2 regions of the Streptomyces sp. NPDC031049 genome follow, and region 2 is predicted to be linked to the other one. Evidence: predicted binding sites of a transcription regulator. Region 2 holds the regulator's gene; the other holds the start of a gene.
What was found. The regulator HspR, encoded in region 2, represses chaperone genes until heat shock. The targets are predictions, from matches to a motif close to TTGAGNNNNNNNNNCTCAA.
Positions count from the first base shown of each region.

Region 1: the regulator HspR is predicted to act here: its motif matches at 3,714-3,732, upstream of dnaK (molecular chaperone DnaK).

Region 1 is NZ_JBVIGC010000009.1:102,762-109,925, reverse strand. It holds gene ACZ45Q_RS17255 (helix-turn-helix domain-containing protein) at 1-248, shown strand, start outside; gene ACZ45Q_RS17250 (SAM-dependent methyltransferase) at 358-1,155, shown strand; gene narJ (nitrate reductase molybdenum cofactor assembly chaperone) at 1,253-1,750, shown strand; gene dnaK (molecular chaperone DnaK) at 1,772-3,658, opposite strand; gene ACZ45Q_RS17235 (OsmC family protein) at 3,777-4,205, opposite strand; partial or broken gene ACZ45Q_RS17230 (vWA domain-containing protein) at 4,277-6,069, opposite strand; gene ACZ45Q_RS17225 (ATP-binding protein) at 6,066-7,127, opposite strand.
Region 2 is NZ_JBVIGC010000004.1:327,060-334,223, forward strand. It holds gene ACZ45Q_RS09195 (hypothetical protein) at 34-705, shown strand; gene ACZ45Q_RS09200 (helix-turn-helix domain-containing protein) at 802-1,047, opposite strand; gene ACZ45Q_RS09205 (helix-turn-helix transcriptional regulator) at 1,350-2,348, shown strand; gene ACZ45Q_RS09210 (hypothetical protein) at 2,352-2,636, opposite strand; gene ACZ45Q_RS09215 (hypothetical protein) at 2,647-2,820, opposite strand; gene ACZ45Q_RS09220 (heat shock protein transcriptional repressor HspR) at 2,980-3,429, opposite strand; gene dnaJ (molecular chaperone DnaJ) at 3,436-4,620, opposite strand; gene grpE (nucleotide exchange factor GrpE) at 4,669-5,343, opposite strand; gene dnaK (molecular chaperone DnaK) at 5,340-7,164, opposite strand, start outside.

The DNA.
Region 1 (7,164 bases), on a different contig from region 2:
TGACGCTCCAGGTCGCCGAGTTCGCGGACGGACCGCACCCGGGGACGTACGCGCCGTTCACCCTGTTCCGGTTCGCCGAGCCGGAGCTGCCCGACATGGTCTTCACCGAGTACCTGACCGGCGCGCTGTACCTGGACTCCCGCAAGGAGGTCTCCCCGCACCTGGAGGTCCTCGACCACATGACGGCGCGCGCCGCGTCCACGCAGCGCACCGAGAAGCTGCTGCGGGAGTACCGGGAGACCTACTGAGCACGGGCCAGGGCCACCCGGCCGCCCGCCGGGGCCCTCGCCCGCCCGTCCCGGCCGCGTCCCCACCGATCCCCGCCACCACCCGGCCCCACCGAGGAGACGACCGCCCATGACCGGACCCGACGCAGCGCCCGCCATCGACACCAGCCGCCCGCACCCGGCCCGGGTCTACGACTGGTGGCTGGGCGGCAAGGACAACTACCCGGTGGACGAGGAGCTGGCCCGGCGGATCCTCGCCGCGGACGACACGGCGGTGCGCGGCGCCCGGGCCAACCGCCGCTTCATGCACCGGGCGGTCCGCACGGTCGCACAGGCGGGGCTCAGGCAGTTCCTCGACATCGGCACCGGCATCCCCACCGAGCCGAACCTGCACCAGGTGGCGCAGGGCGTCGCGCCCGAGTCGCGGATCGTGTACGCCGACAACGACCCGATCGTGCTGCGGCACGCCGAGGCCCTGCTGCACGGCTCGGCGGAGGGCTCCACCGACTATGTGCACGCGGACGTCCGGGACCCGGAGACGGTGCTGCGACGGGCGGGCGAGACCCTGGACCTCACCCGGCCGGTCGCCCTGTCGCTGGTCGCGCTGACCCACTACCTCGACGACGAGGCGCACACCCTGCTGAAGCGGTACGTCGACGTGCTCGCGCCCGGCAGCCATCTGATCCTGTCGCAGGTCACCGCCGACCTGAATCCCGGGGCCGTGGGGAAGGCGGCCGAGCTGTTCGCGCGCAGCGGCACGCCGTTCTTCCCGCGCCCGCTCGCCGAGTTCGCGCGCTTCTTCGACGGGCTGGAACTGCTGGGCCCCGGCGTCATCCCGGTGACCGGATGGCGGCCGGAGCCGGTGGACGTGGCGGCGCAGGCCGAGGGCGTCGTGCCGGTGTACGCGGGGGTGGCGCGCAAGCCCTGACCCGTACGGGCGCCGCGGACGGGTGCGCTCCCCCGCCCGCCCCTAGGTTCGAAAGCCAGGGACGAGCAAGGGACCGCGGACGACAGAGGGAGGCCCGATGCCCGCGTTCGAAGTGCTGTACCAGGCCGCGGCGCTCTGCCTGACCTACCCGGACGACGACTTCCGCGCCCGGCTGCCCCTGCTGCGCGAGGCCGCGCCGCAGCTGCGGGCGTTCACCGACCACGCGGCGGTGACCCCGCAGCGCGCACTCCAGGCGCACTACGTGCAGGTCTTCGACGCCCACGACCGGCACGGCCTGTATCTGAGCCGGTGGCGGGACGACGACGCCCCGGGGCACGGGAGGTCCCTGGTCGGCTTCGCGGACCTCTACCGCGCCCACGGGCTCGAGGTCACCGGCGAGGAGCGGCCCGACTTCCTCCCGGCGGTGCTGGAGTTCACCTCCCGCACGGGCGACACCGGTCCGCTGCTCGAGCACCGGGACGCCCTGGAGCGGCTCCGTTCCCGGCTCACCGCCTCCGGCACCCCGTACGCGTGCGTACTGGACGCGGTGTGCGCCACCCTGCCGCCGGCGGCCGGCGCGGAGGCCCGCCGCTGACCGTGCTCCCGGGACGGAGTTCTACGCCGCCGGGCCCCGGGCGCCCTCGCCGGTGTCCTTGTCGTCGTCGACGATCTCCGCGTCGACCACCGCGTCGTCGTCCTGCTGCCGCGCCGACCCGGCCGTGTCCGCGGTGCCCTCGGGCGTCGGCTCCGACGCGGTCCGGGCGTACATCGCCTGGCCCATGCGCTGGCTGACGGCGGCGAGTTTCTCGACGGCGTCGCGCAGGGCGGCGGTGTCGGTGTCGCCCTCCAGCCGGGACTTGAGGCCGGCGACGGCCGACTCGACCTCCGCGCGGGTCTCGGCGGGGACCTTGTCGCCGTTGTCGCGCAGGAAGTTCTCGGTCTGGTAGACGAGTTGTTCGGCCTGGTTGCGGGTCTCGGCGGCCTCGCGGCGTTTGCGGTCCTCCTCGGCGTACTGCTCGGCGTCCCGCATCATGCGGTCGATGTCCTCCTTGGCCAGCGCGGAGCCGCCGGTGACGGTCATCTTCTGCTCGCGTCCGGTCGCCATGTCCTTGGCGGAGACGTGCATGATGCCGTTGGCGTCGATGTCGAAGGCCACCTCGATCTGCGGGACGCCGCGCGGGGCGGGCGGCAGGCCGGTGAGGTCGAAGACGCCGAGCTTCTTGTTGTAGGCGGCGATCTCGCGTTCGCCCTGGTAGACCTGGATGCCGACGGAGGGCTGGTTGTCGGCGGCGGTGGTGAAGATCTCCGAACGCCGGGTGGGGATCGTGGTGTTGCGCTCGATCAGCTTGGTCATGATGCCGCCCTTGGTCTCGATGCCGAGGGACAGCGGGGTGACGTCGAGCAGCAGCACGTCCTTGACGTCGCCGCGCAGCACGCCCGCCTGGAGGGCCGCGCCGACCGCCACGACCTCGTCGGGGTTGACGCCCTTGTGCGGGTCCTTGCCGGTCAGTTCCCTGACCAGGTCGGTGACGGCGGGCATGCGGGTGGAGCCGCCGACCAGGATGACGTGGTCGACGGTGGAGAGCTGGATGCCGGCGTCGTCCACGGCCTGGTGGAAGGGGGTCTTGCAGCGTTCCAGAAGGTCGGCGGTCAGCTCCTGGAACTGGGTGCGGGTCAGCCGCTCCTCCAGGTGCAGGGGGCCTTCGGCGGAGGCCGTGATGTAGGGCAGGTTGATCGTCGTCTCGGTGGACGAGGACAGTTCGATCTTGGCCTTCTCGGCGCCCTCCCGCAGCCGCTGGAGCGCCATCTTGTCGCGTGCGAGGTCGACGCCGTACTGGCCCTTGAACCGCTTGACCAGGTGGTCGACGATCCGCTGGTCCCAGTCGTCGCCGCCGAGGAGGGTGTCGCCGTTGGTGGCCTTGACCTCGATCACTCCGTCGCCCATCTCCAGCAGCGACACGTCGAAGGTGCCGCCGCCGAGGTCGAAGACGAGGACCGTCTGGTCGTTCTCCTTGTCCAGGCCGTACGCCAGCGCCGCCGCGGTGGGCTCGTTGATGATCCGCAGCACCTTCAGGCCGGCGATCTCCCCGGCCTCCTTGGTGGCCTGGCGCTGGGTGTCGTCGAAGTAGGCGGGCACGGTGATCACCGCGTCGGTGACGTCCTCGCCGAGGTAGGCCTCGGCGTCCCGCTTCAGTTTCTGCAGCACCCGCGCGGACAGCTCCTGCGCCCGGTACCGGGTGCCGTCGACGTCGCCCTGCTCCGGGAAGCGCCAGGCGCTGTCGCCCATGTGCCGCTTGACCGAGCGGGCGGTGCGCTCCACGTTGGTCACGGCCTGCCGCTTGGCGACCTCGCCGACCAGCACCTCGCCGTTCTTGGCGAAGGCCACCACCGACGGGGTGGTGCGGGCCCCCTCGGCGTTGGCGACGACGGTGGGCTCACCGCCCTCCAGCACGGCCACCACCGAGTTGGTCGTTCCGAGATCGATCCCGACCGCACGTCCCATCGCCGTCCCCTTCCGCCAGGGCACTACGGGTAACCCACGCTCTCCAGCGCAAAACTTGAGCGTGCTGTTGTCAAGGGCGCAGGGCCCCGGCGGAGGGCGACGGCCGGGTGTGCCGTGGTCAGACGAGCTTCGCGGACAGCGTGATCGGCACGGCCTTCAGGGCCTGGCTGACCGGGCAGTTGACCTTGGCGTCCTCGGCCGCGGCGACGAAGGCGTCGCTGTCCATACCGGGGACGGAGCCCTCGACGGTGAGGTGGATGCCGGTGATGCCCTCGCCCGGCTGGAAACTCACGTCGGCCGAGGTGGTCAGCTTGGTCGGCGGGGTGCCGGCCTGGGCCAGGGCGTGCGAGAAGGCCATGGAGAAGCAGCTGGAGTGCGCGGCGGCGATCAGCTCCTCGGGGCTGGTCTTGCCGTTCGCCTCCTGGGTGCGGGCGGCCCACGTGACCGGCTGCTCGCCGATGGCCCCGGAGGAGTCGAAGGTGACGGTGCCGTTCCCCTCGAGGAGGTTGCCTTCCCAGACGGTGTGTGCGGAGCGCGTGGTTGCCACGGTTCTTCCTTTCGGGTGGATCCCGTTGTGCCCCTTGCGGGGTTTCCCGTCCCATCCGATCACATTCCGGGTCACCTCACGCGGAAAACCGGGCCCCGGGCGGCGAACGGCAGCCGCGCTCCCTGGGGGATCAGGTAGGCGTGCTCGCGGCGCACCCGCAGCACGTCGCACCACCCGTCGGTGATGATCAGCACCGGTGCGGCGGGCGGGAAGTCGTCGGCGCGGTGCAGCAGGTCGACGCCGGGCTGGAGCACGGTGCCGCCGCGGCCGTGCACCCGTACGCGGCCGGCGATCTCCGTCACCGGCACATACCCGGCGTCGTGCGGGGCGGCGTCGCAGAACACGACCCGGGCGGCGGGGACGTCGCGGGCCTCGGCGTAGGAGGCGATGGCGCCGAGCGCCTTGCCGAGCAGGGTGCGGTCCATGGAGCCGGAGGTGTCCAGCACGACGCCGAACGTGCAGCGGGCGATCTCCTCGGGCGGGACGTACCGTCCGGCGCGCGGGATGCCGGGGCTGGCCGCCTGCCGGCGGGAGGGGCGCGCGTACGACCGCAGGGGCTCGGGGCGGGGCACGAACTCGTCGAACCAGCGGGCCAGCCGGGCGTCCCAGGGCAGCGGCGGGTGGCTGAGCGCCCGGATCTCCTCGACCAGGCCGCCGGGCAGGAAGCCGCGCTCCTGCCGCTGGTGCAGGTCCAGGCCCTGGGCGAGGCCGCGCCGGTAGAAGCCGTCGAGGTCGCAGTGGTCGCGGGGCGCGCCGAGCGGGGCGCCGAGCACGTCGCCGACGCCCTTGCCGCGCGGGGTGGACAGGCGGCGGATGCGGCGCAGGTCGCCGGCGATGCGGTCGTAGACCTCCTCGGCGGACAGGCCGGACAGCTCCGGGTCGTGCAGCAGGCCCTCGGGCATGGCGCCGACCTGCATCTGCACCAGCCAGCCGTTGACGACGTAGTCGCAGGCGACGTTGAAGAGGTACGGGTCGCGGGTGCCGCAGCGGTCGCCGTGGCGCAGGGCGGCGTGCAGCATCTCGTGGGCGAGGATGAAGCGCCACTCCTCGTCCTCGAACTGCCGCAGCGGGTTGACGTAGATCTCGCCCGCCTCGGCGTTGACGGCGGCGACCGCGATGCCGTGGGCGCGGGCCAGCTCGGCGTCGGCGACCAGCTCGATGCCGGCGGCGATGCCGCCGAGCAGCGGGTAGGAGGAGACGAACCAGCTCAGCGCCTTCTCCCAGGGCGCCGTGCGGCCGCCTCGCCGTCCATGGAGTCGCGCCGGCCGCCCGCCACGTCCATCGCGGCGGACACCGTCCGGGTCAGGGCGGTGGCGAACGCCAGCTGCCGGTCCGGCGGCTGCCCGTGCCACCCGAACCACTCCACCAGCGTCAGGTCGGGTTCGGCACCGGCCGTGCCGCACCGCTCGTAGGCGGCCGGGAGCCCGTCGCGGCGCCAGCGGGCGGCGAGCTGCTCCTCGTCGCCGTCCGGGTACGACGGCGGCAGGTCCTCGGGGGTCCGGCCGACGGGGAAGGACAGCAGGAAGCGGTTGACCACGACGCAGCGTGCGGCGCGCTCGTACCGGTCGGGCTGGACGGGCGTCCCCTTGGCGGCCGGCACGTGTCCGAAGCCGAGGTGCAGGGCGGCGTGCGCGATCGCCCACGCCCAGTCCGCCGGGTCGGCCGTCCGGGCGGGGTGGACGTGCAGTACGCCGTCGGAGTCGACGCGGGCCAGCCCGTCGCGGGGGGCCTCCTCGCAGTGCTCGTGGCGGCAGACGGTGAACTCCACGGCGGCCAGTGCCGGGTTGGCGCGGACCAGCCGCAGGCCCTCGTCGAACGCCTCCGCCGCGAGGTCGCGCTTCTTCTTCCCGGGCTTCCGGCTCACCGGCGGGCCTCGACCAGGCGCGGCATGTCGCGGGCCGCCTCCACCAGGAACCAGGAGGGCAGCACCGGATTGCCGTCGGCGTCGGAGGCGATGACGCTCTGGGCGACCTCGACGGAGATCTCGGCGAGCTGCACCAGCAGCGACTTGGCGCGGTAGGCGGTCTGGCGGCCGTTCGCCGACATGTGCTCCTTGCTCGCGGGCAGTTCCTTGACCAGCCGGCCGCGGAAGGACTCGGCGACGTAATAGAGCAGGTCGCGGTCCTCGGGGCGGTGCGGCCAGCGGGCGTCGCCGCGCAGGATCGCCTCGATGCCGAACCGGCTGCGGACGATCTTGACGTAGCCGCAGAAGGCGGTGGCGTGGCGCGGGGTGAGCGTGCCGTGCGCGAGCACGCTCAGGGTGTCCTCGTCCAGGTCGCGGCCGAAGGAGTGCAGGGCGTCGGAGAGCATGTGCCAGGAGCGCGGGGTGGAGAACGGCTCCTCGGTCTTGGGCGGCTTCGACCACAGGTGGTCGGGCCGGTCGGTGAGGTGGTCCGTGACCCAGGGGTGGATGCCGTGGTTCGCGGCCCAGGTCAGCCAGTCCCGGGCGGACGCCTCCAGGTGGACGTGGGTGAGGCGGTTGACCAGCGCGGAGGCGATGGGGCGGGCGAGGGCGTTGTCGGTGGCGCGGTTGCCGGCGCCGATGACGATCGAGCCCTCGGGCAGTTCGTAACTGCCGATGCGGCGGTCCAGGATGAGCGAGTAGAACGCCTTCTGCACATCGGGCGTGGCCGCGTTCAGCTCGTCCAGGAACAGGCAGTACGGCTGCTCACGGGCGATCACCTCGGGCGGGCAGAACACCGACCGGCCGTCGCGGATCTGCGGCACGCCGATCAGGTCCTCGGGGGCGAGCTGGGTGCCGAGCAGGCTCACGCACTCCAGGCCCAGCTGCTCGGCGAAGTCCCTCACCAGGGACGACTTGCCGATGCCGGGCGCGCCCCAGAGGAAGACCGGCCGCACGGTGGCGAGGCCGAGCAGCAGCTCGGGGAGACGGGAGGGGGTGACGGTGACGGCTGCCTGCACGCAAGGCTCCTGACGGTGGTACGCGGTGATCGCACAC
Region 2 (7,164 bases):
CACCCGTCAGACCGCACAGCAAAGGAAGACCGCATGCCGAAGGACCCGGCGACCGCGACCTCACTCGACAAGCAGGACCAGCAGGACCGCCAGGACCAGCCGGACGACCAGCACGCCCACGACACCCACGACGACCGCGACGGCCACGGCGACAAGGCCCGCGACGACTGGGACGAGGACGCCGAGGAGCAGCCCGTCCGCGAGACCGTCACCGAGGACGACCGGTTCGGCACGATATCCGTCCACCTGGACACCGAGCTGGGCGAGGTCGTCGTCGAGGGCGACGCGGTGCCCCGCATCGACCTGTACCGCGAGGAAGACACGGAGGCCGACGACCACACGCCGATCGGCACCCGGGACGGGGACCTGCTCACGCTGCTCGTCGACGGCGAGCGGGCCGGACTCGTCCTGGCCAAGGGCCGGCTGACCCGGCGCTCCTTCGCCGTCGACGTCCGGTACGGGGAGCGCACCTGGCGCCTGGTGCCCGACTCGATCCCGGGCAGCCGCCTGCTGCGGGACGGTGAGCACGTCGGGGACTTCTCCTCCGACGGTGACGGGCACGTGCTGGCGGAGTGGCGCGAGGGCGTGGAGTACGAGGCGCTGGACGTGTCCCTGGGCCACGCGCTCGCCGCCGCGTTCGGCACCGGCGCCCAGCCGATGTGGATGCTCGCCGTCGAGGCCGTCGGCGACATGCTCCCCGGCTGACCCGGACCCGCCCGGCACGGCAGGCCCGCCCGCCCCGGACAGGAAGGAGCCCCTCCGGTGCCGTACCGGAGGGGCTCTGGCGTGTTGGCCGGGTCGTCAGCCGCACGCCCCCCGGATGTCGTCCGCGTACAGGTGCGAGACGATCGCCGCCTCGAACCGCGAGGTGAGGTCGAGCTTGCGCACGATGCTCGCCGTGTGGGCCCGCACGGTGCGCTCCGCGATGCCGAGGCGGCGCGCGAGCCGGCGGTTCTGCTCCCCCGTGGCGAGCAGCAGCAGGACCTCCCGCTCGCGGTCGGTGAGCGCGGAGAAGTCGGGCGCGTGCTCCTGTACGACAACAGCCATGTGTGTCCCCCTGGTTGTACGGACGTGTCCCGTTGCGTCGGCTCGTGACCGGCGTTCACGTCGGCCGGTGTCCGACCGCTTCCCAGCCTGCCAAGAGCCGGGCCGCCGGACAGGACGCGCGGGCAGCAGCTTGCTGCACCGGGGGCGGCACCATCCTGCCGGACGACGACCGCGGGGCCTTGACCAACGCATTACCCTGTGTCGTGATCTTTTCGGTGGATTCCGCTTCGTCGCGGCCCGACCAGCCGTCTCCGGCGACGTGTCCACCGGCCCGCGCAGTACGGGAGGACCACGGGGGAAGGATGAAGAACGATGGCAGCATGGGCCTGCTGGGGCTCACCGCGATGGAGGAGCGCGTCTACCGCCACTTCCTGAGGAATCCGGGCACGTCGGCGGAGGACATCCAGCTGCTGCTGCACGCACCGCAGGAGGAGGTCCGCGCGGCACTGGGCCGCCTGACCGGCCTCGGTCTGCTGCGGCCCGGCGAGCAGGAGGGCACCCTGACGGCCGCGGACCCCGAGATCGCGGTCGGCCTGCTCACCGACCGCAGACTCAGCGAGCTGCACCACGAGTTGCAGCAGGTGACCAGACCCCGCCACCTGGTCGAGGAACTCCGCGCCGAACAGGGCGCCCGCACCTCGGCGGGCGGCGGCGTCGAGCGGATGACCAACCTGGCGCAGATCCGGGAGCGGATCGACGACCTCGCCTTCTTCGCCCGCGAGGAGATCCTCTCGGTCGAGCCCTACCAGGCGCTCACCCCGGAGAACATCGAGCACGCGCGTCCCTTGGACAGCCGCTGTCTGCGCCGCGGGGTGCGCATCCGCAGCGTCGTCCTCGAGGCGGCGCTGGGCGACGCGGCGACCGCGGCCTACCTGCGCGCGCTGAGCGCCCAGGGCGCCAGGATCAGGGTCGCCCCGGACATCACCGAGCGCGTCCTCGTCTACGACCGGCACACGGCCCTGGTGCCGGCCGACCCCGAGGACACCTCGCGCGGCGCCCTGGTCGCCCGGGAACCGGGGCTGGTGGCCAGCATCCTGGCCCTGTTCGAGAAGATCTGGGACCGGGCCACCGACCTGGACCGGCTGCTCGGCGACCCGGACGCGGACGCTGTCTCCCTCTCCCCCATGGAGCTGGAGGTCCTGAAGTCCATGTGCCGCGTCACCAAGGACGAGATCGGCGCCCGCGAACTGGGCGTCTCGCTGCGCACCTACCGCCGGCACGTCGCCGACGTCCTGCGCACCCTGAACGCCAGCAACCGCCCGCACGCGGCCCTGCTGGCCCGGGAGCGGGGCTGGATCTGACCGTCAGCCGGCGGCGTCGACGCCCGCGGTGCCGGCGGCGTCGGTGGTCCAGGAGTGCAGTGCCGGATCGCCGAGGGCCTCGGCCAGCCAGGTCCGGGCCGCCGAGGGCGGCGAACCGGCCGGGGGCCGGATCCGCAACTGGATCCGGCCCCCGTCCTCGTCGAGTCGCCAGGAGTGCTCCCACCCCTCGGGCAGCTTGCCGAGGATTCTGACCACGGCGGTCGCGGCGGGCGCGGTGCCCCGCGGTCTGCGCACCAGCACCAGGTCCTGGAACTCCGTGTCCTTCATCCCGTCCGTCTCACTGCCACCCGTTGACCGACACCCGGACCGACGGCCCGCCCTTGCCGGTGACCGTCGCGCCCACCGTCGTACTCACCGGCAGGGCGACCAGCAGGCCCAGCGCGAGGGCCGGGAACCCCTTCCTGACGATGGTGCAACGGCGCGCCTTCTGCGTTTCCCCCGTGTTCTCCATGCCTCCGACTCTGCCAGTGCCGGGGCACCGGCTGAAGACCGGACGCTGTCAGGATCCTGCACCGGTCACGGCACTTGCTGTCAGCGGGCCGGCACGGCATGCGCGAGGGCCCGGAGATCCCTACGGATCTCCGGGCCCTCGCGCCGCGCCGAGGCGGTGTCAGTCCGACTGCTGCCGCTTCGGACGCCACACCACCAGCGCGCTGGTCTGCTGCACCTCCTGGTAGGGCACCAGGTCACGGCGGTACGAGGCGTGCACCGCCGCCTCCCGCTGGCGCATCGCCGTGGCCGCGCCGTCGAGCGCGTCCTGGAGCTCGGCGACCCGGGCCTGGAGGGCGGCGACCTGGTTCTCCAGTTCGATGATGCGCTTGATGCCGGCCAGGTTGATGCCCTCGTCCTGCGACAACTGCTGCACCTGCCGGAGCAGTTCGATGTCGCGGGCCGAGTAGCGGCGGCCCCGGCCGGCGGTGCGGTCCGGCGACACCAGGCCCAGGCGGTCGTACTGGCGCAGGGTCTGCGGGTGCAGGCCGGAGAGCTGGGCCGCCACCGAGATGACGTAGACCGGGGTGTCCTCGGTCAGTTCATACGGATTGCGTCGACGGCCGTCCATCTCGAATCAAGCTCCCTTCGCGGCCTGGAACAGCTCCGCCCGCGGGTCCTCGCCCGCGGTCGCCTCGCGATACGCCTCGAGCGCGTCACGAGCCTTCCCCGTCAGGTCCTTCGGAACACTCACCTCGACGGTGACCAGCAGATCGCCGCGGGTGCCGTCCTTGCGGACCGCGCCCTTGCCGCGGGCCCGCATGGTCCGCCCGTTGGGCGTGCCCGCCGGCAGCTTCAGCGTGACCGGCGGCCCGCCCAGGGTCGGGACCCGCACCTCCCCGCCGAGCGCCGCCTCGGCGAAGGTGACCGGGACGGTGACGGTGAGGTTGTCGCCCTTGCGGCCGAAGACGCGGTGCTCCTTGACGTGGACCACCACGTACAGGTCGCCCGCCGGGCCGCCCCGCTCGCCGGGCGCGCCCTTGCCCCGCAGCCGGATCCGCTGTCCGTCCGACACCCCGGCCGGGATGCGGACCTGCATCGTCCGCGAGGACTTGGCGCGTCCGGAGCCCTTGCAGACGTCGCAGGGGCTCTCGGCCATCAGGCCGCGGCCCTTGCAGTCCGGGCACGGGTCGGTCAGCGAGAAGCCGCCGCCGGAGCCCCGCGCCACCTGGCCGGTGCCGACGCAGGTCGGGCACACGCGCGGCGTGCCGTTCTTGTCGCCGGTGCCCGAACAGGCCTTGCAGGGCTGCTGGGAGGACATCCTGAGCGGCACCGTGGCGCCCTCGATGGCCTCCGTGAAGCTCAGGGTGACCTCGGACTCGATGTCCTGGCCGCGCCGCGGCTGGGTGCGGGTGCCCGCACCGGCACCGCCGCGGTTGAACAGACCCCCGAAGACGTCACCGAGTCCGCCGCCGAAGCCGCCGGCCCCCTGGCCGCCGCCCTGGGCGCCGCCTCCGAAGAGGTCGCTCAGGTCGAAGTTGAAGGAGCCGCCGCCCGCCCCGGGGCCGGGGCGGAAGCCGCCGTTGCCGAAGAGGGCGCGGGCGTCGTCGTACTCCTTGCGCTTCTTGGGGTCGCCGAGGATGTCGTTCGCCTCGGAGATCTCCTTGAAGCGCTCCTCGGCCTTGGCGTTGCCCTTGTTGGCGTCCGGGTGGTACTCGCGGGCGAGCTTCCGGTACGCCTTCTTGATCTCGGCCTCGGTGGCGTCCTTGGGGACGCCGAGGACCTTGTAGTAGTCCTTCTCGATGAAGTCCTTGGTGCTCATCCCCGACGTCCCTCCTCTCGCATCGATGCAGGTCCCATCGATTCAAGCTCAGCCCTCGTCCGGGCCACCGCTCTCCTTGTTCTCCGCGGACTCCGCCTTGCCCTCGGCACTCTCCTCGGCCGGCTTGACCGTCTGCGCACCCGGCTGCGGCTCGGCCACGGCCACCCGCGCGGGGCGGATGGTGCGCTCGCCGATCCGGTACCCGGGCTGCAGAATCGCCACGCACGTCGTCTCGGTGACGTCCGGGGCGTAGGAGTGCATCAGGGCCTCGTGGATCGTCGGGTCGAAGGGCTCGCCCTCCTTGCCGAACTGCTGGAGGCCCAGCTTGGCCGCGACCGTCTCCAGCGACTCGGCGACGGACTTGAACCCGCCGACCAGCTCGCCGTGCTCCCGTGCGCGGCCGATGTCGTCGAGCACCGGGAGCAGCTCGGTCAGGAGGTTCGCGATGGCGATCTCCTTGACGGCGGCCCGGTCCCGCTCGACCCGGCGGCGGTAGTTCTGGTACTCGGCCTGGAGCCGCTGGAGGTCCGCCGTGCGCTCGTTCAGCGCGGTACGCACCTGGTCCAGCTGGGCCACCAGACCCGCGTCCTGGCTCGCGTCCCCGGCCGGGGCCGCCCCCGCCTCCGAGGAGGGGGCGGCGGCCTTCGGCTCGGCGTCGTCGGTGTTCTCGGCGCCGGAGGGGACGTCGGGCTTCTCGTCAAAACCCGGGGTCTCCTCCGTCACGCGGCACCGTCCTTGCGCTCGTCGTCGACGATCTCGGCGTCCACCACGTCGTCGTCGGCCTGCTTGGCGCCACCGGCCGCGGCGCCCTCGGGCCCGCCGGCGGCCTGCGCGCCCTGGGCGTCGGCGTACATCGCCTGGCCCAGCTTCTGCGAGACGGCGGCGACCTTCTCGGTGGCGGTGCGGATCTCGGCCGTGTCCTCGCCCTTGAGCTTCTCCTTCAGCTCGTTGACGGCTTCCTCGACCTCGGTCTTGATCTCGCCCGGGACCTTGTCCTCGTTGTCCTTGAGGAACTTCTCGGTCTGGTAGACGAGCTGCTCGCCCTGGTTGCGGGTCTCGGCGGCCTCGCGGCGCTTGTGGTCCTCCTCCGCGTAGCGCTCGGCCTCCTCGCGCATGCGGTCGACCTCGTCCTTCGGCAGCGAGGAGCCGCCGGTGACGGTCATCTTCTGCTCCTTGCCGGTGCCGAGGTCCTTCGCCGTGACGTGCATGATGCCGTTGGCGTCGATGTCGAAGGAGACCTCGATCTGCGGGACGCCGCGCGGCGCCGGGGGCAGACCGGTCAGCTCGAACATGCCGAGCTTCTTGTTGTACGCCGCGATCTCGCGCTCGCCCTGGTAGACCTGGATCTGCACCGACGGCTGGTTGTCCTCGGCCGTGGTGAAGATCTCCGAGCGCTTGGTCGGGATCGTGGTGTTGCGCTCGATCAGCTTGGTCATGATGCCGCCCTTGGTCTCGATGCCGAGGGACAGCGGGGTGACGTCGAGCAGCAGGACGTCCTTGACCTCGCCCTTGAGGACACCGGCCTGGAGCGAGGCGCCGACGGCGACGACCTCGTCCGGGTTGACGCCCTTGTTGGCCTCCTTGCCGCCGGTCAGCTCCTTGACCAGCTCGGCGACGGCCGGCATACGGGTCGAGCCGCCGACGAGGACGACGTGGTCGATCTCGCTCAGCTGGATGCCGGCGTCCTTGATCACGTTGTGGAACGGGATCTTGCAGCGCTCGAGCAGGTCGCTGGTGAGCTGCTGGAACTGGGCGCGGGTGAGCTTCTCGTCCAGGTGCAGCGGGCCCTCGGCGGACGCCGTGATGTAGGGCAGGTTGATCGAGGTCTCGGTGGAGGAGGACAGCTCGATCTTGGCCTTCTCGGCGGCCTCACGGAGGCGCTGGAGCGCCATCTTGTCCTTGGACAGGTCCACGCCGTGGCCGGACTGGAACTGCTTGACCAGGTAGTCGACGACGCGCTGGTCCCAGTCGTCGCCACCGAGGTGGTTGTCACCGTTGGTGGCCTTCACCTCGACCACGCCGTCGCCGATCTCCAGCAGCGAGACGTCGAACGTACCGCCACCGAGGTCGAAGACCAGGATGGTCTGGTCCTCCTTCTCCAGGCCGTACGCCAGCGCCGCCGCGGTCGGCTCGTTGACGATGCGCAGCACGTTCAGGCCCGCGATCTCGCCGGCCTCCTTGGTGGCCTGGCGCTCGGCGTCGTTGAAGTACGCCGGGACGGTGATGACCGCGTCGGTGACCTTCTCGCCCAGGTAGGACTCGGCGTCCCGCTTCAGCTTCTGGAGGATGAACGCCGAGATCTGCTGCGGGTTGAAGTCCTTGCCGTCGAGGTTGATCTTCCAGTCGGTGCCCATGTGGCGCTTGACCGACCGGATGGTGCGGTCCACGTTGGTGACCGCCTGGCGCTTGGCCACCTCGCCCACGAGGACTTCGCCGTTCTTGGCGAAGGCGACGACGGACGGCGTGGTCCTGGCGCCCTCGGCGTTGGTGATGACGGTGGGCTCGCCGCCCTCCAGAACGCTGACGACGGAGTTAGTCGTGCCC